DNA from 3 places in the Exiguobacterium sp. s89 genome. Region 3 is predicted to be linked to each of the others. Evidence: riboswitches for the same ligand, from Rfam matches in the RefSeq annotation. Region 3 holds a riboswitch; each other region holds the start of a gene.
What was found. A riboswitch is a leader RNA that binds a small molecule or an ion and turns the genes downstream of it on or off. The one in region 3 is predicted to bind thiamine pyrophosphate.

Region 1 (10,648 bases), on a different contig from region 3:
ACCTGACGTCATCGTCAAATTCATGTTCGTTCCCGTGTCTCCGTCTGGAACCGGGAAGACGTTAAGCGAATCTACATAATCTGCGTTTTGGCTCAAGTTGGTCGCTCCGTTCGCAATCATGTTTGAGAGCGCCAATCCATCTAAACGTTTTAAACCCACACCAAATCCTCCTCCGTTTTCGTCAGTCATTCGTCAGACGAACGCCTTGAACGAATATATTTACCGACGAAACGTTTAATCCTAAAGTTTCTCCGAGCGTGTACTTCACTCGGCTTTGCACGTTGTATGCGACTTCAGATACTTTCGTTCCGTAGCTTACAATGATGTGCATGTCGATATGTACGTCTTCATCTTCTTGACGTACGACGACACCACGTGCATAATTTTCACGTTTTAACAATTCAGCAATGCCGTCTTTCAATTGTGCTTGTGAAGCCATGCCGACCACACCGAAGCATTCCATCGCTGCACCACCTGCGAGTGTTGCGATGACGTCACTTGTGATGTCAATATTGCCATATGTTGTCTTCATTTCAATTGCCATATGGAGTAGCCTCCTTTATTCGGAATGATTCCTAATGTACATTCTACAATAAGTACCTAGTTATTAAAAGAACCTGCTCCAGAAACTCGGTCAATTAGCGCGATAACCTCATTCATTATTCAAATCCTTGCGAGTAATGTCAAGTTTTTTTCTTGTCATGGTATGATTTTCTAGTTGCATCGGGAAAAAAGCCGTGCTAATATAAACGAGTGTCTATTAGGACGAACCCACATAAAAAAGGAGGGGAAACGCATGGCACGTAAATGCTACGTAACAGGTAAATCACCTAAATCAGGTAACAACCGTTCGCACGCACTCAACAAGACAAAACGTACTTGGGGTGTGAACGTACAAAAAGTTCGTATTCTCGTTGACGGTAAACCGAAACGCGTTTGGGTTTCAGCTCGCGCACTTAAATCTGGTCTCGTTGAACGCGTATAATACTTATACACGAACGAATAAATCCCAACGGCATTCGCCGATGGGATTTTTTTTTGCTTATTTTTTGACGACCATGACGAGAACGATCCCCCGATGAACCGTCAATCGGGCAAATGCTTCAGTCCATTCATTGGAAATCGTCAGCGCTTCTTCACTCTTGATGTCATGATGTTCGAGCGGGTACTTGACACCATCAATAGAAATAGTCGCTGTCTTCCAAGGTATGAAAGACAAATAGTAGCCTTCTTTTTTTGAAAAGCTATAATCACCGGCTTTAACGAGATAGACCGTTTGACCATTCCCATGCAAAACCATCTCAGGATACTTCTCGAGCAAACCGACGTTCGCGAACGTCATATCGACTCGCCCACCGAGCGCCCCGTATACGTGCATCCTCGTTGCCCCTCGCTCTCTTGCCAACTGAAGCGCAATCTCAAGGTCCGTCATATCTTTCTCGGACGGATAGCGTAACGCTTCTTTCGGTGGTTTTCCCACAAACGAGTCAAAATCTCCGACCACAACGTCCGGTTCAATCCCTTCATCTAACAGTCTCTGATAACCTCCATCAACACCGATGACATAATCGGCATGACGCGGTAAAGGAATAACTTCCGGACTTGCCGCGACGATCAAGACATTCATTGACGAATGTCCCGTGTAGCTACACGTGTGAAACGTGGAGCTGTTGTAAAGAGTAATACTAATACGATGGCTGAAATAATAAAGGATGGGGCCATGTACGTCGCGTTATAACCGAGTGAATACGCTACGACCGGACCTTCCGCATACTCGGCGAAAAAGACGATACCCGAGATGACATGTGCCGCATAACGCAACACCGACCCGATCAAGGCACCGAGCACCAAATATGTCGCGAGTGTCTTCGTCGCACCTTGACCGGCCGCCTGTTTCACACGACCAGCAAACATACCCGCCATACCGACGAGGCCATAAGCGACCGTATAGTCGAGCAAGAACTGTACAGGTGTGAAGATGTAGGCACCGAACAACAGTTGAAGCGTCCCGACGAGTGCACCTGTCGCAAGTCCCCCTTTCAATCCGTGACGGAATGCCATCACAAAGATTGGGAGCATCGCTAGACTAATCGAACCCCCTTGTGGCAAGCGGTATGGGATGAGTAAATCAAAGATTAGCCCGAGCGCCGCAAACAATGAAATTTCGATGAGCGCTTGTAATTTAAAACGTGATTTCATCTTTCTTCCTCCTTTAACTGTTTGAACGACAAAAAGCAGCATGACGTAAACGCCATGCTGCTTAGATTCGCAACGTGCATTTTCGCCACATCCCTACGTCCGTGTGAACGGAACAGGTTCAAAGGGTTAGCGTATGCCTCTCAGCCACATCATGTGACACCCCTTGCGACAATATCTTGTTGTTCTATCGTTGATTATACACGAGATGCGCCACGAATGCTATCGATGGCTGCTTTATAATCCGGTTGATTGTAGATGGCCGAACCGGCAACTAGTACATCGGCACCCGCATCGATGCAATGTTTCGCCGTCTCTTCGTTGACCCCACCATCGATTTCAATTTCAAAATCAAGTTGGCGATCCTGACGCAGTTGGTTGAGCGCTGAAATTTTCGGTACGACCGATTCAATGAACGCTTGTCCACCAAACCCTGGGTTGACGGTCATGAGCAATACCATATCAACATCTGGGAGCACATGTTCGATCGTCGACAATGGTGTATGCGGATTCAAGACGACTCCACATTTCGCACCAGCCACTTTGATTTGTTGCAAGACACGATGCAAATGGTTCGTTGCTTCCACATGAACGGTCACGATATCCGCGCCTGCCTTCACAAAATCTTCCACGTATCGCTCCGGTTGGTCAATCATCAAGTGCACATCGAGGACCATATCTGATTTTTTACGTAAGCTCGCGAGCACAGGTAGACCAATCGAAATGTTTGGCACGAACTGACCGTCCATCACATCGAAATGGATATAGTCCGCTCCCGCTTCTTGAACAGCTTTCACTTCTGCCTCCAAATTGGCAAAATCGGCAGCTAAAATGGATGGTGCAATTTTAATCATCTGTCAATACCTCCGTTTTCGATCATTTAACTCTTCCATAAAGGTAACATAATTATCGTAGCGAGTTGAAGCAATTTTACCATCTTGAACGGCTTGTTTAATGGCGCAGCCTGGTTCGTTGATGTGAACACATCCTCGGAACTTGCAATCGTCGTGTCGTTCGACAAACTCCGGGAAACACCATCTGAGCTCATCAGTCTCGAGTTCCTGTGGAAACTCCAAACTCGAAAATCCCGGTGTATCTGCTACTAGTCCGTCCGCCAATTGAATCAACGTCACATGACGCGTCGTATGCTTCCCCCGACCGAGCGACTTGGAGATTTTACCGGTTGCTAACTCGAGTTCTGGTGCGACTGCATTCAGTAGCGAACTTTTTCCGACGCCCGTCTGCCCGGCAAAGACACTCGTCTTCCCTTTAAAGAGTCTCCGTACTTGCTCGACTCCATCCGAAAGCTCCGTTGACGTCTCAATCACATCATATCCGATTGCACGATAGCAATCGGCCGCCTCTTGAATCGGTCCGGTTTCTGTTTCACTCAGCAAGTCCATCTTCGTCAAGACGATGATCGGATGGATCTGTTTTGACTCAATCAGAATGAGGAATCGATCAAGCAAATGATAGGAAAATGCTGGCTCTTTTACTGAAAAGAGGAGAAATGCTTGATCGATGTTGGCAATCGGCGGTCGGACGAGATGGTTCTGACGCTCCTCTACTTCAAGAATATATCCGGTCCCATCCTCTTGGTCTTGAATCACTACATCGTCACCAACTACAGGCGAGATGTTACGTTTCCGAAAGTTTCCTCTGGCGCGACACCGAATCTCTTGATTCGATTCGGTCATGACATCATAAAATCCACCCTGTAAGCGAATAATCGTTCCTTTCAATATGACTACCTCCTTTAAAAAGAGGTGACGCTACCGTCACCTCTTTATTGTGCCTCTTTGGCTTGCGCATATGTGACTGAATCGGTTCGGACGATCTCACCATCAACTTCAATCGTTGCTGTCCCGACTTCGTTGGGGGCAATGACGAGCGTATACGAATACGTTGTTGTTTCTGTGATTTCATCTCGTAATACTTCAATTTCACCACGTGCATCGACCGTACGAATGACGACTTCGACCGCTTTCGGTTTTTTGTCTTTATCCGGTTGCTCGACTTCGACACTGACTTCTCGTTCAATCGAAACATCGGTCGGTTCAACGCCCTCTGAGACGATGACTGTGAGTTCTGTACCAGGGTCAACTGCAGTCCCTGCCGTCGGAAGTTGGCGGATGATTTGACCTTTTGGAACACTTGTCGAAAATTCATCACGTCTCACAATTTTCAGTTTGTTTTGCTCAGCATAGGTCGATGCTTCCTCGAACGTGTACCCGGCAAGATTCGACAGTTCCACTTTGTTGCTTCCTGTCGATACGACGAGCGTGACCGTTACTTCGGACGGCACGACCTCTTCACCTGGTTCGAGCGATTGGGAAATAACATCTCCATTGTCGACCGTTTCTGAAGCCTCTGTTTTAATTTCAAGGTCACTGAACGCCAAGTCTTTTAGCATTCGTTCAGCCGCAGTTTGCGAAAGTCCTTCCACATTCGGCATCTCGACCGTCTCTTTACCGGCAGAAACGACAATTGACACCGTCGTGCCTCGTTTCGGTTTACGTCCTTCTTGAGGGTTTTGCGAAATGACCTCACCTTCTTTGACGTCATCGCTCGCCCGCTCTGTCACTTCGACGACAAAGCCTGCGTTTTCAAGTTCAGACGTGGCATCACCGATGCTCATTCCGACAACATCAGGTACGACGGCACGTGACACCTCATCAGCGACCACGTATGCTGCGATACCACCACCAATTAATAACACGACGAGCAAAATCCAAATCCACCATTTACGCTTCTTCTTTTTGACGGGTGGCTGTTCTTCAGCTTCCTGCTCTTTTGATGCAGAAATTGAAGATGTCGATCCAGGTGTTTCCGTTTTTTCTTCAGTCATAATTGGTGTCATGACGAGCGTTTTGTCGAACTCATCCTGATTGGTTGGGAGACGTCTCGGTTCATCGGCACGTTCACGACTCAATGCGGTCATACAATCTTTCTTGAAGGCTGCAACCGAAGTATGACGGGCTCCCGGTGACTTCGCCAACGCTTGCATGACACAGTTTTCAAGTGCTTGGGGAATATTCGGATTCAAGTCCATCGGTCGAATTGGATCGTCCTGCAGATGTTGAAGCGCAACGGCAACCGGTGTCTCTCCTATGAACGGCACACGACCTGTCAACAGCTCATAAAGGACGGCACCGAGCGAATAAATATCTGACTTCTCATCAGCAAATTTACCACGTGCTTGTTCAGGCGAGAAATAGTGGACAGATCCAAGTACCGACATCGTATGCGTCAACGTCGCATTCGACATCGCAACCGCAATCCCGAAATCGGTCACCTTCACGTTTCCAAGTTGATCAATCATCATATTTTGTGGTTTGATATCACGATGAATGATTCGGTTCGCATGGGCATGATCTATCGCATCACAAATCTGTCCCATGATACGCAGTGCCTCATCGACAGATATGTACTCTTCTTGCAAATATTGTTTCAATGTCACCCCATCGACATGCTCCATGACGATATAGTACAAATCTTCTTCATCGCCGACGTCATAGATGGCGACGATATTCGGATGGTTCAGACTCGTAGCCGCATGGGCTTCTCGCTCGAACCGGCGTATAAATTGTTCGTTATGTGAGAATTCAGATCGCAACACCTTGATGGCGACGGTTCGGTTTAAGATCTCGTCATGAGCTCGGTAGACATTTGCCATGCCTCCGCTGCCGATTTGTTGTTCGATCCGATAACGATCGTTGATTCGTTCTCCGCTTCGCATCGGATTCATCCTCTCTTTCTATCTGTAAATTGAATGAGGGCGACCGTGATGTTGTCGCTCCCTCCCAATTGATTGGCTTCCGCAATGAGTTGTTCAGCTTTTTGTTCAGCCGATACAGCTTGTTGTAAAACGTGTTGAATCGCCCCATCGGTCATATGCGTCGTCAATCCATCCGTACAAATTAAAATCACATCAAACTCAGGGTCAGCGAGCACTTGCACGTCAGGTTTGACCTGTTCGCTTGAACCGATCGCCCGAGTGATGACATTTCGTTTCGGATGAATCCGCATCTCTTCTTCCGTCAATTCACCGAGCTGTTTGAGCACGTTGACGTAAGAATGGTCTTCCGTAAGACGTCTCAATTCGTTCGCTTGGAGCGCATAGACACGACTATCTCCAATATGGACAATAACAACCGTCTCCCTGCTCCAACAAACGGCCGCTACAGTCGTTCCCATCATGACGAGATCGGATTGCTTCGCAAATTGTAGCACTTGTTCATTCGCCAGGTCGATGTGATGGCGGAACCATCGTTCGATTTCGACAGGAGTTTGAGGGAGCGACGGGAAAGCACGTCGAAACTCTTCAATCACGATTTGACTCGCGACCTCTCCCGCTGCATGTCCACCCATCCCGTCTGCAACTAGCGCAATTCCTGATAAGGTATCGCCTAAGATTAAAACTGCATCTTCATTTTGTGTGCGTACTTGTCCGCGATCTGTTCGAAATGCTAATTCCATCTATCTGATTACCTCGTTTCTTGTTCGCGCTCCTTCGCTCGAAGCTGTCCACAAGCGGCATCGATATCCGATCCTTGCTCGCGGCGAATCGTTACGTTCACGTTGCGGTCTTTGAGCACTTTTTCAAAGGCGAAGATTTGAGCTCGTGGTGTCCGTACGTAATCACGTTCGAGTACATGGTTGACGGGGATCAAGTTGACGTGACATTTGATTCCTTTCAATAGGTCCGCTAAAAGATGGGCATACTCTTCCGTATCATTTACGCCACCGAAGAGTCCATATTCAAACGTGATCCGACGACCGCTCTTTTCCGTGTAATAACGGACCGAGTCCATCAACTTGTCTAAGTCAAAGGCACGGTTGATTGGCATGAGCTTGGTGCGCAATTCAGTCGTTGGCGCGTGAAGCGAAATGGCGAAGTTGATTCGCATTCCTTCATCGGCAAACTTATAAATTTTAGGAACGATCCCACTTGTTGATACCGTGATATGACGCGCTCCGATGTTGAGCCCGTTGTCATGGTTGACCGTACGTAAGAAACGCATCAACTCATCGTAGTTGTCGAACGGCTCGCCGATTCCCATGACGACGACCGAGTCGACACGCTCTCCTGTTGCGTCTAATGCACGCTGCACGTCGAGAACCTGCGCCGTGATTTCACCGGCTTCTAAATTTCGTTTCAATCCACCGAGTGTGGACGCACAGAACGTACATCCGATGCGACATCCGACTTGTGTCGTGACACAAACTGAGTTTCCGTATTCGTGACGCATAAGAACCGTTTCAATCGAATAACCGTCTTGTAATTCAAATAGGAACTTGATTGTACCGTCCTGTGATTCTTGTTTGACCAATTCTTTTAATGTCGTCAATTGGAAGGATGCTTCAAGTTTGTCGCGAAGCGCTTTCGGGACGTTCGTCATATCGTCGAAAGTTATGACACGTTTGACGTACATCCAGTCATATAACTGTTTCGCTCGGAATGACTTTTCTCCTGCTTCGATCACCCATGTCTCGAGTTCAGGAAACGTCAACGAATAGAGTGACGGCTTTGCGCCTACGAGTGGATTCTTTTCAACTGCTTTTGGATTCATTGTTTTATACCTCTTTCTTAAATGCGGCGATATAGAAGCCGTCGGTACCGAATGTCGTCGGTAATAATTTTAGTTCAGCACGGTCCGATTCCATGATCGGACGAACAGATTGCGGGAGACGTCCTTTGAGCGTTTCGTCCCACGCCAATCCTTTCGACAGAATGTAGTCAGCCTGTATCTCATTTTCAGACGGGTCGATCGTACATGTCGAGTAAACTAGCGTACCACCTGGTTTGAGCAGTGGCAATACGGCATCGATGACTTGTCGTTGGATCTTTGGTAAGTTTTCAAGCTGGGTCTTATCCTTCGTCCATTTAATATCCGGCTTCCTGCGAATGACGCCGAGTCCTGAACACGGAACGTCTAAAAGAATCCGATCAAAGCTCTCTCGTTCAAACCGTTCACCTGCTAAACGAGCATCAAGGGCAAGTGCGGTCACTCCATTGATGTGTAAACGTTTGGCTTGCTGGTCGATCAACTTTGCTTTATGTGGATGTAAATCTAGTGCGGTGAGCGACCCATTTTCCATTCGCTCGGCCGTATGCATCGCCTTCCCACCAGGGGCGGCACATGCGTCCAAAATATGATCATTTGTCGAAACACCGAGAGCATCTGCGACAATCATCGAACTCTCATCTTGAATCGACAAAAGGCCTTCCTCGATGAATGAGGTCGAATGGACGTTTCCGGACTCTACTACTAATCCATCGATGGATAGTTCAGACCGCGACGTCAGAACACCTGCGTCAGCCAATTTGTTCATCATCTCATCTACCGTAATACGTTTGCGGTTGACCCGAACCGTTACAGGAGCAGGTTCGTTGTTCAATTGACAAATCGCCTCTGCCGTCTCGACTCCATACAAGTCAATCCAGTCTGCGACGAGCCATTCCGGGTGACTATGCTCGATTGAAATCCTTTCCGCGTCGGTCAAGCCACTGAAGTCCGGAAACCCTTCACGGAGGACGTTACGTAACACCCCGTTCACAAACTTACTCGTTCCGAGATGATGCCCCCGTTTCTTCGCGATTTCGACCGCTTCATGTAGGACGGCTCGGTCCGGTACTTTATCGAGATAAAAGAGTTGATACACACTCATTCGAAGTAGCGGGATGACGAACTTATCGAGCTTTTTCGGGGAACGAATGCGATCTTTTAAAATGTAATCGAGTGTTCCCTTACGGCTTAGTGTCCCGTAAACGAGTTCTGTATAAAGGCCGACATCTTTTGGGGTCACCTTTTTTTGTTTCAATGTGTCATTGACGGCAATCGTAGAGTACGCGCCGCCCTGTTCAATTTTCATCAGCGTATCAAGCGCTGCTTCACGTACGTTCATGATTTCCTCCTAATCGGTCGCCAACACGTAGCTTCTGTCCGGCGCCACGCATGAAGGTCGCACCATCCATTCGTTTTTTACCGGCCGGTTGCAAATCCGTCACTTTGATGGCAACATCGTTTCCGGTCGCCACGACAAATCCGTCTTCTTCGAGACGAATAACTACTCCAGGTTGTCCTGTGCCGGTCGTTTTTTCTCCCATGAACAACTTCACCCGTTCTCCGTCCAGTGTTGAATAGGCAGTCGGGAAGGGATTCATACCTCGAATATGGTTGTATATGGCTTCCCCGTCCATCGTCCAATCAATCTGTTCCCGCTCACGGCTGATATTTGGCGCAAATGTTACCTCACGTTCATCTTGAGGGACTGCTTCAATCCATCCTTCCAAGAAGGCCGGAAGGGTGCGAATGAGCAGGTCACTGCCTGCTACAGCTAGTTTATCAAACAATGATCCGACTGTATCCGTTTCTTTAATCGGTACAATCGTATTGGCAATCATATCACCTGCGTCCAACTTGTCGACCATATACATGATCGTCACACCCGTCTCAGACTCACCATCGAGGATCGCTTGATGAATCGGTGCACCTCCACGGTATTTTGGAAGAAGAGAGGCATGGACATTGATGGCTCCGTTTGGCGGTGCCTCGAGTAATCCAGTCGGAACGATTTGTCCGTACGCCGCTGTGACGATGAGGTCTGGGCGTAACTCTAAAATCTCTGCATAATCTGTTCGAACTTTCTCGGGCTGTAGAACCGAAATCCCATGACGAAGGGCACATTCTTTTACAGGCGTCGGCTTCAGCTCACGTTTTCGACCGACCGGTTTGTCGGGCTGAGAAACGACACCTACGACATTGTATCCTTCTTCAAGCAGTCGCTCAAGTACAGATACGGCAAACGTCGGCGTACCCATGAAGACGATGCGTTTGTCCTTCCCGGAATTAGGCACCGCGAGCTTGTCTGTGAACAAGACGCCGTCCAGATGGTCCATCTCATGTTGAATCGCACGGGCAAAAAAGCCATTCGCTTTAACCGTATAAGTACGTCCTTTCAAGTCCTGATTTTTGACGACAATCGATTCATGTCGTTCCACGAATCCGAATTCACCCGGGATACTTAAACATCCTTCAAGTCCGACTTCTCGACCTGACGTCTCAATGATTTCCGGATTGATCAAGACGAGCGGTCCCGTCTCATCGTCTGTATGGACGACCGCAAGTCGCTGATTCAAATTGACTTGCGGTGCCGCGACACCGACTCCATCATACTCATACATTGTATCGAATAAACGGTCGACCGTTTGACGTAACTTTTTATCGAACTTTGTCACTGGTTCGCACGTCACGCGTAAAATTTCATTTGGTACTTCTACTACTTTATACATGTCTCTCCACCTCACATGAATACGTATGGGTTCACATCGATACTCATTTGATATTCTTTCTTACTGATCGCTTTTGCTCTTGCTTGCTGTAATCGTGCCAGCTCCACATAGAGCGCTTCGGGTTGCTTCGTTTTTATAAACACTTGATAGCGATAC
Region 2 (10,648 bases), on a different contig from region 3:
GATTGTCATGTTGACGACACTCATTACAGGGCTAGCAGACGGTCTGGCATATGATAACGGTTCTGCCTTGCACGAATTGAATGCTTCAACGTACCAGCTTGATCCGGACTCAGAAGGTCAATTGACACGATCGTTTATAGACGTCACAGCGGATACTTCAAATGAAACGATGAGTGTTCGACCGCTCACGGTCACATTTAATGGAAAAAAAGAAGAAGTGACACTATTCGCTCTTCCAAAAGATAGCAATATCGGTCCTGTTTCCGCTCTTAAAAAAGGTGAGGTCGTTTTCGATCCCAGTCTTTCAGATAATCTTGGAACTGGTGAAACCTTGACAGACTTCGTGTCTGATTATCGTTTTACGATTGCTGGGGAATCGCATGGACGCTATAGTCATGGACCAGTGATTTACACGACGAACGAGACGTGGTTCGATTATTTGGATTACTCCGAACAACGTCCATATGTATCGGCTGAGATTGGAACGGAATCCACGATGTCCAATCCGCTCGTCATGAGTCAACAAGATTTGATTGAGTCGGTTCCTGGATATAGTGCCGAGCAAAGCACATTCACGATGATGCGTGCTTTTCTGCTCGTGATCGGAACGTTTATTTTGACCGCATTCTTTTATTTGTTCACGCTTCAAAAGTTACCTGAACTCGGAATTCTGAAGGCAATCGGTCTCTCTCCTCGAATCATCGGACGGGCACTGCTCTTTCAGGTCATCGTCATCGTATCTGCCGCAGTGGCCACATCGATCGGGTTCATGTACGTCGTCGATGCGTTGATTCCATCATCGTTACCGTTTCTCGTCGACTTCGGTCATGTCGCGCTATTCGGGTCCATGTTCATTTTCTTATCTGTTCTTGGCGCGTTGTTACCGTTATGGAAACTACGTCAAGTCGACGCAATTGAAATCATAGGAGGAAAAGCATCATGAGGTTAAGCCATGTGTCACATCAGTTTGACGGTCAGCTCGTATTGAATGACATCGAGTTACATGTATCGCCAGGGGAATGCGTTGCCATCGTCGGTCCGAGTGGTAGCGGGAAGAGTACATTGTTATACATCCTCGGTCTATTGCGAAAACCGGATCAAGGCACCTTCTTGATGAACGAACGCGACGTGTTCGAACTAGATGAAGAACAACGTCGTCTTATACGGCTACATGAAGTAGGCTTCGTGTTTCAACAAGCTCATCTAATCCCGTATCTGACGGTGCTCGAACAACTCGAACTCATTCAAGAGACAAGTAAGATCGACGCAAAGCAACTACTGAGCGACCTCGGCTTAGGACATCGACTGCATCTTCTCCCGGCGACCTTGTCAGGAGGAGAAAAGCAACGAGTCGCCGTCGCACGGGCTTTGATCAACTCCCCGCAACTCATTTTGGCAGATGAACCGACGGCGAGTCTCGATTATGAGAATGGGCGACGTGTGATGGAACTATTGTCCCAACAGGCACATGAAAAAGGAAGAAGTGTCGTCGTCATCACACATGATGAACGTATGCTCGATGTGTGTGACCGTGTCCTTCGCGTGATCGACGGTACCTTGACCGAGGTCAACAAGGAAGAAGGGCATCACGAAGACAAATTTGATGCAGTTGATGAGTGAGCCATCCTCCAAGGCGAATAGTGACACTAATTAACCCATCCCCGGAGATGGTCGCCTCTTCAATGGTCATCAGTCGTTCGGTGATATGATTCGATTCGAGTCGAATCCCCGAGAGACAGGAGAATGCGTGGACGATTTCTTCTGGTCGACACCCGACCAGATGCGCAACCTCTTGTACTTCGGTGAGGAGGCTCGTTTTGTTGAGTAGAAAAGAGCGGTCGAGTAACAGATCAAATACGAGTCCGACGATTCGTTCATCACCATCGGTCGTCCACGAGAAAGTTATTCCTCGTTCGAGTGTCCCCTCCCGATTGCTCAACACCCTTTGAATCATTCGATAGATATCTGCCCTCTCCATCAAGATCTCCCCCACTTCCCTGCTTTTGTCATTCCATCATATCGCTCGGACCCATATTTTTCGATGCACCATGATTCCTTCAATTAACCCGCTTATGCTATGTATAGCCCATCCTTATGTAAGAAAACAGGACCGTATCGATTCGTTTCGGGTACAATAGCGATGAAAGGAGTCGGTATATATGCAACAAAAATGGAAAATTGGATTAGCCTCACTATTCACAGGATACTATGCGGTCAGCTACTATGCCTTCAAACGGATGACGAGAGGCAAGCGCAAGACACCAGAGATGTTACTCGCTCCATATACGGAAGAGGACCGCGCATTTTATCACGACGTTCCATTTGAACACGTCTCGATTCAGTCCAAAGACGATTATCGACTCTATGGACGAATCTATCGGAACGATTCCTCGACGAAATGGATTGTCTTTGTGCATGGATATACCGCTTCACATAGTTTCATGGCTCCTCACCTCGCCATGTTCCATCGTCTCGGTTACAACCTGCTCGCCGTTGACTTACGATCACATGGTGAATCCGAAGGGATATATGCCTCATACGGCTATCATGAAAAATACGATATGATTGACTGGGTCGACTGGTTGAAAACAAATGAACAAGTCGAGCAAGTCGGTCTACATGGTGTCTCGATGGGAGCAGCGACCGTCTTACAGACGACACCGCTCACTGACGTCGATTTCGTCATCGCAGAATGTCCGTTTGATGACATGAGGCAGTTGATGCGGTATCAGTTAAAGGAATTGCATCGTATCCCGGCAGAGTTCATTCTTCCTGGAATCGATTATTTTCTGTGGTCCCGTGCCGGCTTCACAATGAAACAAGTTCAACCTAAAAAGGCCGTCACCGAAACGACGACCCCAATTTTATTTGTGCACGGTTCAAAAGATGATTTTGTCCCGACCTGGATGTCAGTCGAGATGAATGCCCTCAATCGTCACAATGACCTGACATTAATCGACGGGGCAGAACATACGAACTGTATAATCAAGGATGCCCCCGCCTATGAAGAGGCAGTCAATCGCTTTTTGCATCGACATGAATTGGACCAGCAATCAAATCAAGCAGTATATGCAAAACCATGACCGGCCACAGGACGCCCATCCCTAAGTATAAGATGCCAAGTCCGAAGCCGACGGTTCCTGTCGTAAGGACACCTTTTACCCCCTGATAAGCATGAGCGATGCCGAATAAGGCACCACCAATTAAGGCGAGTGTCATATTCGGTACCTCTATATAGAGGGAAATCGTGTACAGGAGGACTCCTCTGAAGATGAACTCCTCTGTCACTCCCGCAGTGATCGAAACGGCGCTCCATGCCTGTTCTTCAGTCTTCGTACGTGGTAGAAGTAATTTCTCTAAATCCAGTTCATAGTAAGGACGTAAAGCATTCCTGAGTCGAGATGAAATTTTTACCAACAAATAGAAGACGAATATCAAAGTAACAAGGACACATGATATTAAAAAGATTTGCCACGCTTCTTCATCTCCCGGTTCTGGTATAAATCTTAAACCAATTTCAGATAGCGGTACTTGAAATAAAAATACGAGAGCGACAATCAACAAGGTCAATCCCCATGCCGATTTCACGGTCTGTTCGTACACCCATGCCCGTCCTCTCGTTTCAATCAACGGACGAATCAATTTGGCATTGAAAATTTGAACAATCAGCATGTAGCCGATGATTGCTGTAAAAATCAAACGTTCGAGCATTCATATTCACTCCTGTCCTTCCTGTTAGCTATATGCTACACTATTCGGGTATTGTCTAAAAGCTAGGAGGCGGTATCTTGAAACGTATGATGCTGCGACTGACCGGTTTCATCATTGTGCTCGTGCTTTTGCTCGGGGCAGTCGGCTGGCTCGGTCAACATGATAAAGTGAACAATGGATTGTATCGAACCTATTATGGAGAGAACGGCGTCCCGAACACGCATCTCGCTGTGTATCAAGACGCAGCCGAAACGTATGACGTGGACTGGCGTCTACTTGCCGCCGTTCACCGTGTAGAGACAATCTTCTCCCACAGTTCTTCGATGCGCTCGTCTGTCGGCGCGATTGGACCGTTTCAATTCATGCCTCGCACATGGCTCGGTTGGGAATATGACACCGATGACCAAAAAGGCGATGTTCCGGAAGACGAAGTGGACTTGACGAACCTTGCCTTGATTGAACAGTATGGGGGTCTCGGTCGTGACGGGAACGGTGATGGAAAAGCAGACCCACACAGTCTAGTTGATTCTGCGCACACGGCGGCGTATTATTTAAGTGAACACGGTGGAAAAAAGACAGATTCGGTGGCATCCGTCCGAAACGCCATCTTCGAATATAATCGAAGTGAGCAGTATGTCAACGATGTCATGACGTATTTTGAAAACTATGAGTCAAGCGTGACGTTCATGCCTGATGAGCGTGATACGTTCAGTCAACAAGTCGCTTATTACACGATTCGATATGTCGAGTGGTTCAAAGCGCTCGGCTGATGCTTACATGAAAAAGTGAGGAATGGAAATGAACACGCATGTAGAAGAAGTTACCATCCGCGTAAAATCAATCTTCAACGAAGATAAAACGAAACGCTATATGCGAACGTATGAGTTCACCGATGTGGAGGATGGCGTCATCTGTGCCGTCATCATTTACTCGCCGCGGATGAGCGATGCCTTTTTGTCCGGCACGACGACACAGCGTGCTTATATGTTGATGCAAAATCATTTGTCACAACCGATTCGAGAAATGCGTGTCATCAGTCTCGTCCCGACACTCGCCATCAATGACAACCTCCCTTACGTGGAATCTCAACTTGATGAGACGAACTACCATTACGTCGAAGAGACGTTACAAGAGGTAGATGCGAGCAGCGGGATGATCATCGTCGGCTGGGGATCGCCAGGTCGATTGATGCACCACGCGACATCTTATAAATCACTGTTTGCCGATTATGAGGCGAATATGTATTGCATCGGTACGACAGCAAAAGGCGAACCACAACAGATCCGAATGGCGAATGAGAATACGGTCCTCGAGGCGTTCAACAATGAATCAGTAAAACCGAAGTTCCGTATCGTGAAAGAAACGAAGAAAGACGACTCCGAGTGAGTCGTCTTTTTATATCCCTACCCAAATTGAAAGACCGAACAGTGTGAAGAACACACCTGACCACATGTAATCGGACGGTTTGACGTCAATCCGCTCATAGACGGTCCGTTTCCCACTCGTGAATCCTCTCGCCTCCATCGAGAAGGCGACACGTTCCGCCCGTCGGATCGAGCCTGCTAATAGCGGGAGAAGTAGTTTCGGCACATGCCGAACGCGTTCCCATTTTGTATCAAGAGGAACGCCACGAAGACGATGTGCGTATTGAAGCTGATACATTTCCTGTTGCATTAACGGTAGGAAACGGAATCCAACGAGTGCACTATAGGCAATCGTCGGCGACAGCTTCGCCTGTTGCATCAGACTCATGACGAATCGTTTCGAATCGGTCGTCAACATGAAAAGAAGCGACAACACGGTGAACGCCAAAACACGTAGACTAAGAGAGATAGCGACGCGCGCCTCTTCTTTCGAAATGTCCTGACCGAGAAGGGTCACCCACGTTTCTCCCTCGAGCTCTTTCCCAAATACGAGCGTCGTCCAAAATGTTCCGAGCGCCGTGATGAGAAACGGGATCAAGAACAGGCTCCACCTTTTCCATGACACGTCCGTCGCCAAGGTCTGGATCACTAACGTACCGGCGATGATGACGAGTGGGGTCCACGGGTTATAAAACAAGGCCAGTCCGAACATCATAATCGTGAACGTCATAAACTTGACCGTCGGATTCATATCATGGAGTGACATCGTTGCCTCCCTCCCACTAACCGATAATGATGAAGTTTCTCCGTGTCCTGCCAAAGTTCATCCCCGAACGGTCCTGAGAGTACCCCATCCTTCATCAGATAGAACGTATTGGCGATGTTGGCGAACGACAAGTCATGGGTCACGAACAGGATCGTCTGTCCCTTTTTCGCATGTCGCTTCATTAACATCTCGAGTGCATGGAGTGACGGCTCGTCCTGCCCTGCCGTCGGTTCATCAAAGGCAAGCAACTGTTTGTTTGAGAGTAACTGGATCCCGACAGCGAGTCGTCGCTTCTGCCCATGACTGAGCGAAAGTGGATGGAGAGATCGTTTATTCTCGAGTGATAGATCCTCCAACACGATATCAATCGATTCCTCATGGCCAAACTGCAGTTCTTGCTCGACCGAATTCATGAAAAATAAGTGTTCCGGAGATTGAGGGACGAGTCCGACACGGCGATCACATTCCGTCAAACTTCGTAAAAACGTCGACTTTCCGCTCCCATTCGGACCCAAAATGGCGATCACTTCCCCAATGCGAACTTGAAGTGTCACACTTTTTAATTGGAATGTGTCACGCACCACCTCGTCGACCACATAGTGCTCGACTTCTTGTTGTGGTGTTGACGACGGTGTGAATGTAAAATCATCGACCGATCGAAACGGTTCGTTACGTACAATCCGTCCTTCTTCAAGTTCGATCTGCCAATCAAAAAAGTCTCCCCACATATGCGCGCGATGTTCGACAACGATGACGTTCACGTCATCCATTTGATCGAGCCATTCGACGAATCGATACGCGGTCACCGGGTCAAGGTGCGTCAACGGCTCATCGAGAAGCAACCATTCCGGTTGTCCAACCATGGCGCAGGCGACGGCAATCCGCTGTTTCTCCCCGCCTGACAAGGAATCGATGAGTCGATTTCGATAATCGGTCAGTTGGAGTGACTCGAGAATCTCTGTCACGCGCTGATCGATTACCTCGACTTGTGTCTCCAAATTTTCGAGTGTGAAGATGAGTTCCTCTTCCACCCGTTCCATCACGAACTGTGTGTCCGGGTCTTGGAACACGGTCCCGACCCGCTGATTGATCTCGCCCGGTGCATAGTCGTCGTGTGAACGTCCGAACAGTTCGAGTCTGCCTTCAAGGATCCCATCACAATTCTCTGGATAGAGACGGTTGAATAGCGCAAGAAGCGTCGATTTCCCACTTCCGCTCGCTCCGCTCAATACGGTACGTCCAGGTCGTATGGAAAGTGTCACCTCTTTTAAAATGGTGTCCTGACTTTCTGGAAACCGGAATGAAAGCGATTCTGTCTCAACCATGGACGTTCCCACTCCGAGCGATTGCATAGCCGCGAAGTGACCCTGTCTTGAGCAACAGGTCACTGAGCAACTTCCCACCGATTCCTGCGATGACCATGCCACTAACCGCACGGAGCCCGAACATCGTCGCTACATATCCCGGTTCAAGCATCGCAAATCCGCTCATGAAGTAGGTGTACACGAAACTCGTGACGGCCGAGCCAAATCCAGCAAGCATGAGAACCCATAGCTCATATCGACGATAACCCGTCATTGCAAAGACGGCTTCAGCACCAAGACCTTGAACGATGCCGACCAGGATGATGCGCGGTCCGATCGCATTCCCAATCAACATTTCAATCGTCGCAGCCATCACTTCCGAAATGAAGGCAGCACCCGGTTTTCGAATGATATACGCCGAGATGATTGACACGATGAACCAGATACCGAAGATCCACTCATAGGCGATTGGTCCAATCAACCCTGCCCATAAATTCCCGATATGGACGAACAATAAATAGACAACGGCAAAAACGACAGACAATACGGAGACGAGAACGACCTCTTTCAATTTCCACGACTTAAGCATGTTGACCTCCATGTGACGGACTGTTCACACTGAACGTCACCGTCATGACGACGTGTCGATTCTTCTCGCGCGTCCGGTTGAACGCCGCCTCGTAATACGAGAACACATCATCCAAATTCCCATGAATTCCTGACGCGTAGTGCATTGAGTCATTATACACACCAGCCTGTTTCGCTTGTTCGATTTCATCATAGATGAGATCCATATAGTTACCTGCACCCATCGGATAAAGCGCGAACTGTGAAGAGACATACTGCTCTCTTGACATTCCATTCAATGGTTGTGGTGGTGCATCGAGCGCCTCATCCCCAGCCGAATCTCCCGGACATCCGACGGAGAAGGTTCCGCTCATCGAGACATGGCGTCCTTCTTCCGAAGCCAGACTCAAGACTGTCCGTGCGACGTCGAACACGTGCTCGACGCGCCCTCGGATCACGGTCGATACGTCATCCGTATGTCGCCACACACCTGTCATATTTGTTCCTTTCAATGCTCCTTTAATCGTCCCGACAAAGTCATCTGTCATCGGGCTAAGCGTGAAGCGAAATCCGACAATCGGACTCGTGCCACATGATTCATTCATCTTGTTTCCCCCTCTATATGTGTTTGCATAGAAAAAGCCGCATTCATGAGAATGCAGCAACAAAATCTATACAAACTTGCATAGAGAAAGTGCCGCACTTCCTCACGCCAGTATTACCTGGATCGAGTTATAAGGGATTGGAGCCATGCTCTCATCTCAGCCGAAGCACCCCTAGTGCAGTCATTGATATGCGGTTACTTATGCAGTCACAGTATAGCGATGTTTCGTCACTTTGTAAACGGTCAATCTGAATAAGTGACGAGTTGGCCATTACCAGGAAGTGGGTCATGGAAGGCATTCCACGGCTCCACCATCTCCTCATCCGTCAACAAGCAAGCATCAAGTGACCGCTCGACCGTCTCCCGGTCCATCCGTTGACCGATGAGGACCAATTCGTTCTGTCGATCTCCGTACGGCTCGATGTAGTCCTCGCGTAGTTCAGGTTCTGAGGCAAACATCGCCTCTCGTTCATTCTCCGGAAGTGTCGCTAGCCAACGGCCCGCGTGTTCGAGCGTCGACGCGTATCCGGCTTGAGAGAAGAGACAGGCAAGGTCGTTCCGTGACGCGATCCATAAGAACCCTTTGGCGCGAACGATTTCTTCTGGATAATGCTCCATCCAATTCATCAAACGCTCAGGATGGAACGGTCGACGACGACGGTAAACGAACGAACTGATCCCATACTCTTCCGTTTCCGGCGTATGTTCTTCTGCCTCGAGCTCTTGAATCCATCCCGCCGCATGCATCGCCTGATCGAAATCGAACAAACGGACGTCTAGTAGATTGTCTAACGCCACGTCCGAGTAGGTCGAAGTCAACAATCGTGCGCTCGGGTTGAGCGTCTTGAGCAGACCCTTCATCTCCTGCAGCTCCGCTTCAGTCACCCGGTCCGCCTTATTCAATACGATGATATCCGCAAATTCGACTTGGTCGACGAGTAGGTCGACCACTTCGCGAACGTCACCTGTGTCGACGGCTTGTTGACGTTCCATGAGCGATTCACCGGAATTGAAATCCTTGAAGAAGCGGTACGCGTCGACGACGGTGACCATCGCATCGATATAGACACGGCTCGTCAAATCGATCCCAAGGGCGTCGTCGGCATACGTGAACGTCTGTGCGACGGGAATTGGCTCGGAAATCCCTGATGACTCGATGATAATCCCATCGAGGTCACGATTCTTTGTCAGCTCATCGACAGCCGTGAGCAAATCTTCACGTAACGTACAGCAAATGCACCCGTTCGAGAGCTCGACTAACTTTTCATCGGTACGGGAGAATCCGCCCTGTTCAATCAACTTCTCATCGATGTTCAACTCACTCATATCGTTTACGATGACCGCATATTTTTTGTGATCACGGTTATGTAAAATGTGGTTGAGCAGTGTCGTCTTCCCGCTACCAAGATAACCTGAGAGTACCGTAATTGGAATTCGTTTCATGATGGACCTCCGTTAAATAGTAATCATTACTCTTTGTATAATGTAACGGTTCCACCCTTTTGTCAATAAAAAAACACGCCTCATCGACGTGTTTTCATGAACATTCAATTATTCTTCCAACGCTTTCCGTTCTGCTTCTGAACGCGGATAGGCGTTCGCTTGCCACTCGGCTCGATAAATGGAGTCGAGCTGCGTCAATCCGACTTCATCCTCGTCCTTGTCCGAATCGACACTCGGGACCTCGTCCCACTTCGGATCGAGATAAGAATGATCCTCTTCCCGCGCTCGACTTTCTTGTAATTTTTGAATTCCCACCTTGACCGCTGCCGCAACTGCCAATCCAATACCTGCTCGCACTAACAGTCGTTTCACCATCGTATGTCCTCCTCAACGCCCAAAGCGATAAAGCGGCATCCCTTTCACATCTGTCTCGATAATAAATACCGATCCAGCGTCCGGATGTTCGGTTAACGCCTCCTCGTCCATCCCTTCACGTGCTGTTGTGATGGCTAATCGATTGAGACCATCCCCGATGAAGGCGCATGATGTGACATTCGGGGCAGGGACGTGAACTTCTAACACTTTTTCACCGGTCGATGGATCCCAGCGAGATACTTTACTTCCTGCATAATGTGCGATCCATAAAAAACCTTCCGTATCCGATGTCATGCCATCCGGGAAGCCGTCCTCTTCCGAAAAGTCGATGACGACCTTTCCGTTCGACAATGTGCCGGTCTTCATGTCAAAATCATATTGTCGAATTTTTTCGGTCGGTGTATCAATATGATAAAAAACGGAATGGTCAGGAGACCACGTCAACCCGTTTGAAAGTGTCAACTCTTCCATAAGTGTTGTCGTCGTTCCATCGCGGTCCACCCGATAAAGAGAT
Region 3 (10,648 bases):
TGTTCCGCTCGATGATCATGCCACTCTATATGATTGCTTCGCTTCTCTTGACGTACTATACGTCGGCGGCGATCACAGAGCTGATCTTTGTAGAAGGACTCGGCTATGACGGGATCAGCTGGGCCGTTCCGTTCTTTGGCTTCGTCATGTTGATTGCCCTTGGGATTGACTACTCCATCTTCCTGTTAGATCGATTCCGGGAAGAGACGATCAATGGGAAGGCGGTCCGTGAGGCGCTCATCTATTCGATGACGAAGATGGGTACCGTCATTATGACTGCCGCGGTCATCCTCGCCGGGACGTTCGGTGCGATGATTCCGTCAGGTGTGCTCAGTCTCGTCCAGATTGCAACGATTGTCATCACCGGGTTATTACTATACGGCTTGATTGTGTTACCACTTTTAATTCCAGCCATTACGATTTCGTTTGGCGATGGTGTCTGGTGGCCATTCCGGTCAAAGAAAAAGTCATAAGCAGAAACGGATGTCTCGTATGATGAGATATCCGTTTTTTGGGATAGATTGCGGTAGATTCGGGAACAGAAAGTCAGGTCCATTATCTAAGGAGGAGTACTGTATGGAAATCGTCATTACCGCAATCTTGAAAGCCCATCCCGGAAAAGAAGAGGCGTTACGTGATGCGTTGTACCGTGTGATTCCACCGTCACGAGCGGAAGAAGGGTGTCTCGCGTACGTTCTTCACGAGGCAATTGATGCGCCAGGTACGTTTGTCTTCTATGAAAAGTACGAGGATGAAAATGCACTCAATCACCATATCCATTCGTCGCACTATCAGGCGTATCGTGATGAAGCCGGAGAGCTTCTCGCTGTACGTGAGGTCTATCGGCTACATGAAGTCTGATTCTGATTGTGTGTGGAATTGAACTGGTCGTACAAGCGTGTCTATCAAGTTGCGTAGCACTTAGGAAAGAAGCCTCTCGAGACATATCTCGGGAGGCTTTTCGATTACGGATTGATTTGTGAGAGGGCATCTTTCTCGATGATGGTATCCGAGAGACGGAGCTGGTTGGTCGCGCGGTCGATATATGGGCTGCATCGATCAAAGACGACCGGTTCTTCTGTCTCGACGGAATAGCACGTGCCATTCCCTGCTCGTTCGGTCAAGTCTGGTTCGTAATAAATATCTTCGTATCGGAAGGCACCCGTCCGAAAGACGGTCAGATTCGGCGTATCATTCAATAAGGAGTCGCCGAGCATATACGCTGGGGAGAGTCCAAGCAAATCGAGAATCGTCGGCGCGATATCAATTTGTCCACCGCTCGCCTCCATGACTTCTCCTGTCGTCAATCCGGGTGGTTTGATGAAGAGAGGGACAGCACGGTCGAGTTGAAACGCGTCAACCGCCGAGTCCACTTCTTCGATGGTAGCCATTTCTTCTCCAGGTGCCGTCAGACCGCTATCGTGGTCACCATATATGACGAGAAGCGTCTCATCCCACAGCCCATCTTGTTTCAATCGTTCGATGAACTGACCGACTGCGGCATCGACGAAATGAACGGTATGATAGTAGTTTTCGAGAAGGGGGTCATCGATATCAGATAGGTCCAACCGCTTCTCGTCTTCCGGGATATCGTACGGTGTATGACTCGTTAAAGCGACTAAAAATGCGTAAAATGGTTCATCCAACTCTTCCATAAATCCAACCGACGTATTTAAGAATTCCTGGTCGTTGAGTGCCATCCCGATGATTCCTTGATCGGGATAGTCTTTGTCGCTAAAGAAATGATTGAACCCGATGTTGTCGTAAAAATCATCCCGATTCCAAAAGTCTTTACGGAATGAGTGCATGGCTGCTGTATCATAGCCCGCCTCGTTCAATGATTGAGAGAGTGCGCTGAACTTATTTCCCGGGAAACGCGTGTAGACGGAACCAGATTTGACAGGATAGAGTGACGTGTTGACGATGAACTCTGCATCGGACGTCCGTCCCTCATGTGTCTGATGATACACGTTCGGGAAGTAAAGCAGGTCACGTCGCAATCGGTTCAAATTCGGGGTCAGTTCCTGTCCATCGATCTGTTGATCGATGACGGATGTTTGGAATGATTCGAGTTGTAAGACGATGACGTTCGTATCCTGACTCGGGGCACTTAATTCCTGATAAGAAAGTGCTCGGATTTGAGAACGCTCCTCGTCTGTCAAGGCTTCGTTCCAGCCCATGGCACGTTCGACGCCTCGAGCGACATCCATCGCGTGATAGCCCCAAAATCCAAGATGGTAGTATTCACGCATATTCGAGATCGGGTCGTCTGCAATCCATTTTTCCCCACGCTGATAACTGAGCGTGAGCGGGATCGTGAAAAGAAGAAATCCAAGTGTGAAGCCGGCAATCGCTAACCGTCTTCCGTTCCACTTCACTTCACGGACAGGATGACGTTTCATATAACGCAAAATCAAACCGTAGATGATGAGGTCGATAAAGAAGAACGCATCGATTGGGCGGATGAGCGTCAAAAAGCCACCCCCGACATCTCCCATCTGCCCGATATCGGATAGTAAAGCGACGGATAATAAGTCTTCAAAATAGCGATAGTACCAGACGTCTGAGACGAGCAGGGTACTATGCAGGAACAGAGAAACGTATAAAATCCATCGGCGGATCGGATAAGACACGGCAAGTGCCCAACTCGTCAGGAGCAAAATCGTCGCCAAGTTGATGAGAAAGAACGAAAAGTCGAACGCCGTCGCGGTCAACCAGCTAAAAAAGAAGAGCTTTGCCAGGGAGAGTGACAAGTAGCTCCAATAATCGAGATATTTGATCATGAACAACACATCCTTTTCATATCCATTCCCGATGAAACGAGTGCGGGAAACGTGAAGATGTGTCCAACAAACAAGAGGCACGTCGACCTCAGTTGATCAGAAACGTATCGCGCAGTTCAATGATGGTTCCTTCTGGTGCTTTCAGTTTACTTAAATGACCGTCGACGACGAAATAGATGTTGCCACCGTGCTTCGGTAAAAACGTGACGCCGAGTTGTTCGAGTCGTGCGACTTCCGCTTTGAGGTCATCCACATAGATCGCAAAATGGACGGGACCGGCCATATGTTTCGAATAATCTTGTAACGTTTCATTCGTTTTAGCAGTCTGGAGCTCGATATAAAAATCACCGAGCTTGAGCCAACTGTTGAAGTCACGCGTATGGAAGTTTCGCGACTCTTGGACGAGTTCAAAACCGAGTGCTTCGTAAAATGTCTTGGACGCAAGATAGTCAGGCGTTTGGATACAGATATGATGGATTTGTTTCATTAGGATGATTCCTCTCATTCAATTTTGATGAAGTGTACGATATGGCCTAGTCAAATACTAAGCGGATGAAGCTATGATGTGAAAAAGACGACAACTTCCCATTTATTTTAGTGTACCGAACGCGTGCTTTTGAAGATACGGGGTAAGAAACTTTTTACGGAAGAAATCGTATGGAAGAGAGAAAAGGATAGAAACCAATGAGGTGAAAGCATGAAAGGAAATGAAATCACGATTCAACCGATTGATGCAGTCAATCGAGATGCGGTCATCGCTCTGACAGTGGACGAGAAACAATCCCGATTCATCGAGACAAATGCCGAGTCGCTTCAAGAGATGGCTGAGGATACGAAATATAATTGGCAGAGCTATGCATTTTATGACGGTGAGCGACCGGTTGGCTTCATGATGGTCGGAGCAGAAAACCAGACAGAACGGTATGTGTGGCTCGATCGTTTCATGATGGATCAAAACGAACAGGGGAAAGGTGTTGGAACGAAGTGCCTACGCATGGCGGTGGACTGGATTCAGACAAAATATGATGTCGATGATATCATCCTGAGCCTCCATCAAGAGAATGAAGCTGCGAAACGATTTTATGCGAAGAACGGCTTTGTCGACAGCGGCTTAATTGATGAATGGAATGGTGAAGCGATTTGGGTCTATCATACAAAAAACCGACCGTCATGAGTCGGTCGGATTCTCGGCTGGACTTGTTGTTTTTGTAGCATTCATGCCCATCGAAAAGAGAACGATAGCTGCAAAGAAGAATAGGGTAACGAACCAGTTTTGGAGAAACGGATCGACAAACGTCGGTTTTTCCAACCAACTCCCGGTTGAGATTTCGGCGTACCAACGTATGTAGAGTGCGATGCGTTCGAGTGTGTATAAGAGTCCGGACAAAAACAACAACATACCACCCGCTACAAGTTGATTGAAACGAGACATAAAACCCCTCCTCTATAGATGTTGTCTATAGTTTACCATTTCCATCCAATTGAGGGGCTTTTATTTGAGTATACTCGGTCGCAACTGTTTGACGCGTGACAAGACGAGCCAACCGAGAAGCGCGCCGGTCAAACTAGAGGCCAGGAACGCCGGGACGAAGAAGAAAGCACCGAACGTCGAGCCCATTAACAGTTTCGCGTACGGGACGGCAATCAACGAAGCGATAACCCCAGTCCCGATGATTTCTCCGAGAGCGGCAGCATAGAAGCGGTTCGTGCGAACGAAGAAAATGCCGGCAAGAAACGCGCCAATCATGCCACCGGGGAACGCGAGCAGTGACCCTGTGCCGGTCATGACGCGAATGAGTCCGGTCACGAATGCGACGAGGACGGCTCCGATTGGGCCGATGGTGACTGCGGCAATCACGTTCACCATATGCTGAATCGGATAAGCGCGGGCGACACCTGTGGGAATCGAGATGAACATCGAGCCGACGACGGCGATGGCGACGAGCATCGCCATCCAAGTGAGTTGTTGAATACGCATGAATAATCTCCTTTCAAAATAAAAACGCCACGTTTCCAGACGGAAAAATGGCGTGGATATACAGAGACGTATCCCAAGCCACTTCCCTACGCTGGTATGAGCCAGATCAGGTTCAAAGGGTCCGGCACAATGCCGTCTCAGCCCGAAGGCTCCCCTAGTGGTCGTTTATTGATTTGAGTATAGCATAGCTAAAATCGGAAAATGGGCGAAATTATCCCTCATTCTTGGCTAACAGATCCTCATAGTCCTTCTCGTTCCAAAAGAGCGGTGAGATGGATTCGGGACCTTTTAATATTTCTCCATCCTGGTCGTATACGATGGCATATCCGCTCGCGACATCGAATACGAACAAGTCGGCAGTGACTTCGGTCACGCCGTTCCCGGCGATGATCACGTCATCGATTGGGTCCCGGGCCAGTTCGACGCCCGCTTCATCGAGTTCGACGAGGAGGGCTGACGTGTAGGCATGGCGGTCATAGACCGTTTGGAATTCATCCTGCGTGAGGACGACATCGGTAGGTGGAGCACTTGTACCGAATTTACGATTTTCAATCTCTTCGACGTATTGAAGGAAGGATTCCTCCTGCCAGAATAGCGGAGCGACCGACTCAGATCCATTGATCACCGTTCCGTCCTGATTATCGAAAATGGTAGCATACGTCCCGTCATCGAGCTTGAATGGGTAAATATCCGCATACGTATGCTCGAGGCCGTTTCCGGCGATGATGACGCGTTCGAACGTCTCGCGAAACGGTTTGATTCCTTGTTGTTCAAGGGCAGTAAGGAGCGGTTTCGTTTGTTCATATTGGTCATAGACGTCTTTAAAGTCCTCACGTGTCCATTCTGTGATGGGTTCATCCGGTGATTCGATTGGAATCGGATTGTCTGCCACTGTATCCGTACAACCTGTGAGTAAAAGTGCACTTAATCCGAACATCGCCCATCGTCTCATGATTTCATCCCCTCAACTTACATTTTCCACCATTTTATCATTCATGACGAAAAAGCAGAACCTGTGCACATTCTCACTCGGGGTGAGGACGTGTCGCATAGTGATCGAGTGTGTTCTTGAAGTGAAGTATATCGTCTTCAGAAATCGTCACACCTGAGGAGGTGCCGTAGCGAACCGCATGATAAACAGATGGGTTCATCGGTAAATCGATGCGTTGGAACCACTCTTGCAATGTCTCATGAGCACGCAATCGTTTGACTGGTACGAGAGATTGGTTGAATGTGATCAATACATCGCGAATCGGGACGTTCGTGAACGCTGTGAGCGTCGAAATGGACGAAGCGTTCTGGTTCTGCACATCTTGTGGGTACAAGTCTGTGCTTGAATCAGCATGATCTCGTGCGCGCGACAAACGTTGCTTCCGTTTTCGATAGATATAAAAGGACAGACAACCGAGCGCAATCAAAGCAACGAAAAACCCGAGATTTCGTCGTGTTGATTCTCCAGAGCCCGTGATTCTCTCAAAAAAGTTATGTTTCCCTTTTTGAGGATCCAATTCAAATGGGTAATCTGCTTTGGATTCACCAATTAAAATTCCATCGTCCTCATCCGATAGGAGATCAGTCGGAAGACTATGACTTTCCTCGACCGGTATCGTTTCCGGGTTATAGAGCCACTCGAATACACTCGTCGTGATCACCATTATCGTGAACGTCCCGAGGAGTGTGGTGGCAATCATGAGAAGAAATTTGTTCGTCCAGCGCAAGAGGGTACCTCCTTTTGAATTTTCAGACTATTTGTTGTTTATCTTACCATAAAAAGGTAAAGTTTGATTAAGACAAAAAATGGAGGTCGTCATATGGGCATGGAGCAGGTTATCAAACAGTTGAACGAGGTGTATTTAGGAAAAGAGGATGTCGTACGGCTCTGTTGTACGGCGTTACTCGCGGAAGGACACATTTTGTTAGTGGATGTACCCGGTACGGGAAAAACGTTACTTGCCAAGACGATTGCAGCTAGCTTCGACGGAGCGTTTTCTCGGATTCAGTTCACGGCCGACTTGTTACCGTCTGACGTGATTGGCGCAGATTACTTCAACATGCAGACGCAGACGTTCGACCATCGACAAGGACCGATCTTTGCGAATATCATCTTGATCGATGAAATCAACCGAGCGGTTCCACGGACGCAGTCCGCCTTGCTCGAGGCGATGGAAGAACGACAAGTCTCCATCGGGGGAGAGACGTATCCGATGCCGAAACCGTTTTTCGTCATCGCGACGCAAAACCCAATCGAATCGGCCGGGACGTTCCCGTTACCGGATGCCCAGCTCGACCGCTTCTTGATTTCGATTCCGGTCGGTTACCCTGATGTCGCCGAAGAGCGGGAGCTCCTCTTACAAGTCATGCGGCAAACACGGAAAACCGTGGAGGCAGTCGCGACGTTAGACGAGTTGCGCCGAGCGCAAGATGAAGTGAAGCAAGTATCGATTCAAGATGATGTCCTCGATTATTTGCTCGGACTCGTCCATGCGACACGGGAACACCCATCCGTCGAGGTCGGTGTCAGTCCACGCGGAGCCATCGCGCTCATGCGAGCGTCTCAAAGTTATGCCTATCTGAACGATCGATTGTACGTCATTCCGGAAGATGTAAAAGCCGTGGCACCTTATGTCTTGGCCCATCGCCTGACGTTGACGCTTGAAGGAGGCATCAAATCGACGAAACAGGACATCATCCGCTACATCTTAGATACCGTTTCTGTGCCGGTCGAGGGTTGATGATGACATTCTCGACACATAACGCCCTACAGAAACAATGGATTCCGGTCTATGGATTCGCTGGGGTGATTCTCGTATTCGTCCCGTACATGGAAATTGTCGGATATGCCCTTTGTTTACTTGCGGGCATCGTCTGGTTCTTCGAACGGACGCGGAAACAGTTAGAGCGAGCCCTTCGTCTTCATATACATACACACGAGTCTCTTCTCTTCGTTGGGGATGAGACGGAAGTGCAACTGATTTTAGATGGAAGTGAAACCCTCGAACGACTCGGGCTTCCGGTTCATGTTCGACTGAAATCCAATACAGCGCTCAGCTTCCCAGCCCACGACCGGTCCCCCAATAGTTTGGATATGACGTTACGGACAGATCAGGCTCGTCACATGCTTCACATTCAAGCCGAATTCCGAGGTCCTGCTTACATCGAGGAGTGCGTACTTGCTGTGACGCTCCCGTTTCATCTCGGGACGTATCTTCTTGAGTGCCCTATTGAGAAGAGTTGGACGGTATTACCGTCACTCACGCTACACCCACCCGTCGGCACGAAGCGCTTGGCGCTCGGTGACCGACCTTTGACCGCATCACCCCTTCGAAATCCACTTCAGGTTCTAGGGTCGAAGCCGTATGAAGGGGAACCTGTCAAAGAGATTGACTGGGTTGCGACGGCGAAACTAGGACGTGTCCAGTCGAAAGTTTTTCAAAAGACGTCGCTCGACACGTTCACATTCGCAGTGGACTTGAGTGGTCCGTCTGGCTACACGTTGCATCACGACTTCGAGTCGATTATCAGCCAAGTCGCATATGTGACGACCCGACTCTTAAAAGAAGAGTGTAAAGTCGAACTGTTCATCAATCGCTTCAATGGTGAAGGGAAGATGGAGCATGTCCTCCTGCAGGAAGGGGGACGTGGATCACGCCTCATCCTCATGATGCTGGCCGACCTTCATCCCGGGAATCGTTTCATCTCGACAGATGCGTTCGTTCGTATGGTCGAGCGGAAACGCTTGAAGCAAAGTCATCTCGTCTGGTTCAATCAGCATAACCTGTATGACTAACAAGGGATTTCCCTTCTTCTGGCGAACTGTATCATACAGAGATGACGGAAAGGGAGAGATTCATATGCCAAAACGAAAGTATGCGAATCGACGAGACTGGGAACGGATTTTAAAGAACCGTTACGCACAAGTTCGAGTTCAGACGGAACAATTTTCCGGAGTGGTCGCCTTGTTCCAAATCGATGAGGTCCGAGCACCTCAATATAAAATGCATAAAGGCGAAGAATTCATTGTGGCGGATGCCGGGTTTAGTTGGCTCCAATATTTCCCGGACAATGAACCGTTCGGTGTGACAGCTATGATCAATCCGGAAGGCGAGATCGTGCAATGGTATATCGACCTCGTCGACGGAATCGGTGAAGAAAATGGGATTCCATACATGGACGATTTATTGCTCGATATTCTTGTGTTTCCGAACGGAGACATCGTCAAAAAAGATGAGGATGAGTTCGAAGCGGCGACTGAGAGTGGCGAGCTGACGCCTGAACAAGTCGAGCGGGGATGGCGTGAGTTCGAAGCGACGCTCGAACGGATCGAACGCGGAGACTTCGTCTACTTTGATTTAGCAAAAGACCATTATACACAGTTGAAACAAAAACTATGAGCGAATTCACTCTCTCTGCTACAGTAAGAGCGTAGGAGGGGGAGTTTTTATGAGAAAAATTGAAATCGAGACGTGGGCACGACGTAAGCACTTCGAGTTTTTCAAAGCGTTTGATGCGCCACATTTCAACGTGACGGCGAACGTGGATGTGACAAATCTCTATACATATGCCAAGGCGAGCGATCAATCGTTCTTCAAACTCTTTTTATACGGTGCGGTGAGAGCGGCGAACGCGATTCCGGAATTACGCTATCGGATCCGTGGTGAAGAGGTTGTCGAACACGAGGTGGTCCACCCCTCGTTCACGGTCATGTTAGACGAGGATGTCTTCAACTTTTGTGCGGCCACGTTCAATGAGGATTTACCGACATTCTTACAGGAAGTGACGACGCGGATGGAGCAAGCTGGTGATGAAGTCGTGGTCGGGGACGAAGAGCCCGACGACTTACTGTATATCACGAGCGTCCCGTGGGTCACGTTCACGAGCATCATGCACCCGACGCATCAGCAACAACATGACAGCGTGCCGCGCATCGCTTGGGGCAAGTTCGAACGCCAAGGCGAGCGTCTGGTCATGCCGTTATCCGTCCAAGCCCATCACGCACTCGTCGATGGGGTACATATCGGTAAGTATTATGAAATGTTACAAGCGTGGTTAGACGAAGATTTCGCACAGGAGGTGACCGACGTGACAGAAGAAGATGAGTTTGATCGAGCCGTCCGTCTCCGTGAGGAGGGACAACTTGAGCAGGCGAAGCAACTGTTCCTGTCGCTCTTACGGAAAGATGAGAAAAATCCGAGACTACATGCATACTGCGCGTGGTGCTATGACTCGCTCGGGGAAGAGCGTCAAGCGGTCCCGCATTATGAACGAGCCATCCGACTCGGGTTGACGGGGGAAGAGTTGGCGGAATCATATCTCGGACTCGGCAGTACGTATCGGGCACTCGGACGATACACGGAAGCGGAACAGTTATTTGAGGAGGCAATTGAGCAATTCCCGAATTACGGGGCGCTCAAGGTATTTCAAGCGATGACCCATTACAACGTCGGTCGCCATGAAGAAGCGACGGGAACATTACTTGAGCTGCTTGCAAGTCCGAAAGCGGACGAGAGCATCGCGCGGTACCGCCGTGCCATCGCATTTTATGCAAGAAACTTAAATGAGACATATGACTAAAGGAGAATGACATGATTTCACTACGTCCGATCGATGCACAAAATTGGTATACATGCTGTCAATTGGCATTAAGTGAACAACAACAGTCGTATATGGAGCCGAATGCGATTTCGTTACTTCAAGCGATGTACGAACCGACGCTACGCCCGCGCGCAATTTATGAGGACGAGACGATGGTCGGTTTCCTCATGTACAATACAGAGCTTGAAGAGTTGGATGCATGGTGGATTTACCGAATCATGATCGACCATGCTCATCAAGGCAAAGGGATTGGTCGACAGGCGACAGAGCTGATGCTTGAAGAAATCGGCGAGGG

Region 1: linked by a shared signal. The riboswitch ahead of thiT (energy-coupled thiamine transporter ThiT) and the one ahead of thiW (energy coupling factor transporter S component ThiW) in region 3 are both predicted to bind thiamine pyrophosphate.
Region 2: linked by a shared signal. The riboswitch ahead of KNO96_RS01740 (YkoF family thiamine/hydroxymethylpyrimidine-binding protein) and the one ahead of thiW (energy coupling factor transporter S component ThiW) in region 3 are both predicted to bind thiamine pyrophosphate.

Annotation. Positions count from the first base shown of each region.
Region 1 is NZ_JACSKS010000001.1:713,141-723,788, forward strand. Features, by position in the region: gene KNO96_RS03670 (DAK2 domain-containing protein) at 1-159, opposite strand, end outside; gene KNO96_RS03675 (Asp23/Gls24 family envelope stress response protein) at 182-544, opposite strand; gene rpmB (50S ribosomal protein L28) at 797-985, shown strand; gene KNO96_RS03685 (thiamine diphosphokinase) at 1,043-1,627, opposite strand; gene thiT (energy-coupled thiamine transporter ThiT) at 1,624-2,199, opposite strand; TPP riboswitch at 2,273-2,373, opposite strand; gene rpe (ribulose-phosphate 3-epimerase) at 2,394-3,050, opposite strand; gene rsgA (ribosome small subunit-dependent GTPase A) at 3,054-3,941, opposite strand; gene pknB (Stk1 family PASTA domain-containing Ser/Thr kinase) at 3,983-5,935, opposite strand; gene KNO96_RS03710 (Stp1/IreP family PP2C-type Ser/Thr phosphatase) at 5,941-6,675, opposite strand; gene rlmN (dual-specificity RNA methyltransferase RlmN) at 6,684-7,769, opposite strand; gene rsmB (16S rRNA (cytosine(967)-C(5))-methyltransferase RsmB) at 7,774-9,105, opposite strand; gene fmt (methionyl-tRNA formyltransferase) at 9,092-10,492, opposite strand; gene priA (primosomal protein N') at 10,504-10,648, opposite strand, start outside.
Region 2 is NZ_JACSKS010000001.1:335,445-346,092, reverse strand. Features, by position in the region: gene KNO96_RS01790 (ABC transporter permease) at 1-943, shown strand, start outside; gene KNO96_RS01785 (ABC transporter ATP-binding protein) at 940-1,620, shown strand; gene KNO96_RS01780 (hypothetical protein) at 1,568-1,978, opposite strand; gene KNO96_RS01775 (alpha/beta hydrolase) at 2,160-3,083, shown strand; gene KNO96_RS01770 (CPBP family intramembrane glutamic endopeptidase) at 3,016-3,711, opposite strand; gene KNO96_RS01765 (lytic transglycosylase domain-containing protein) at 3,798-4,481, shown strand; gene KNO96_RS01760 (DUF1643 domain-containing protein) at 4,510-5,097, shown strand; gene KNO96_RS01755 (energy-coupling factor transporter transmembrane component T family protein) at 5,107-5,841, opposite strand; gene KNO96_RS01750 (ABC transporter ATP-binding protein) at 5,823-7,166, opposite strand; gene KNO96_RS01745 (ECF transporter S component) at 7,159-7,734, opposite strand; gene KNO96_RS01740 (YkoF family thiamine/hydroxymethylpyrimidine-binding protein) at 7,727-8,317, opposite strand; TPP riboswitch at 8,400-8,500, opposite strand; gene KNO96_RS01735 (GTP-binding protein) at 8,560-9,759, opposite strand; gene KNO96_RS01730 (hypothetical protein) at 9,868-10,134, opposite strand; gene KNO96_RS01725 (SMP-30/gluconolactonase/LRE family protein) at 10,147-10,648, opposite strand, start outside.
Region 3 is NZ_JACSKS010000002.1:16,004-26,651, forward strand. Features, by position in the region: gene KNO96_RS06010 (MMPL family transporter) at 1-473, shown strand, start outside; gene KNO96_RS06015 (putative quinol monooxygenase) at 577-861, shown strand; gene KNO96_RS06020 (LTA synthase family protein) at 966-2,783, opposite strand; gene KNO96_RS06025 (VOC family protein) at 2,872-3,270, opposite strand; gene KNO96_RS06030 (GNAT family N-acetyltransferase) at 3,481-3,957, shown strand; gene KNO96_RS06035 (hypothetical protein) at 3,952-4,215, opposite strand; gene thiW (energy coupling factor transporter S component ThiW) at 4,276-4,761, opposite strand; TPP riboswitch at 4,828-4,927, opposite strand; gene KNO96_RS06045 (hypothetical protein) at 4,973-5,713, opposite strand; gene KNO96_RS06050 (hypothetical protein) at 5,787-6,479, opposite strand; gene KNO96_RS06055 (AAA family ATPase) at 6,573-7,493, shown strand; gene KNO96_RS06060 (DUF58 domain-containing protein) at 7,496-8,548, shown strand; gene KNO96_RS06065 (ribonuclease FAU-1 family protein) at 8,613-9,152, shown strand; gene KNO96_RS06070 (tetratricopeptide repeat protein) at 9,202-10,332, shown strand; gene KNO96_RS06075 (GNAT family N-acetyltransferase) at 10,344-10,648, shown strand, end outside.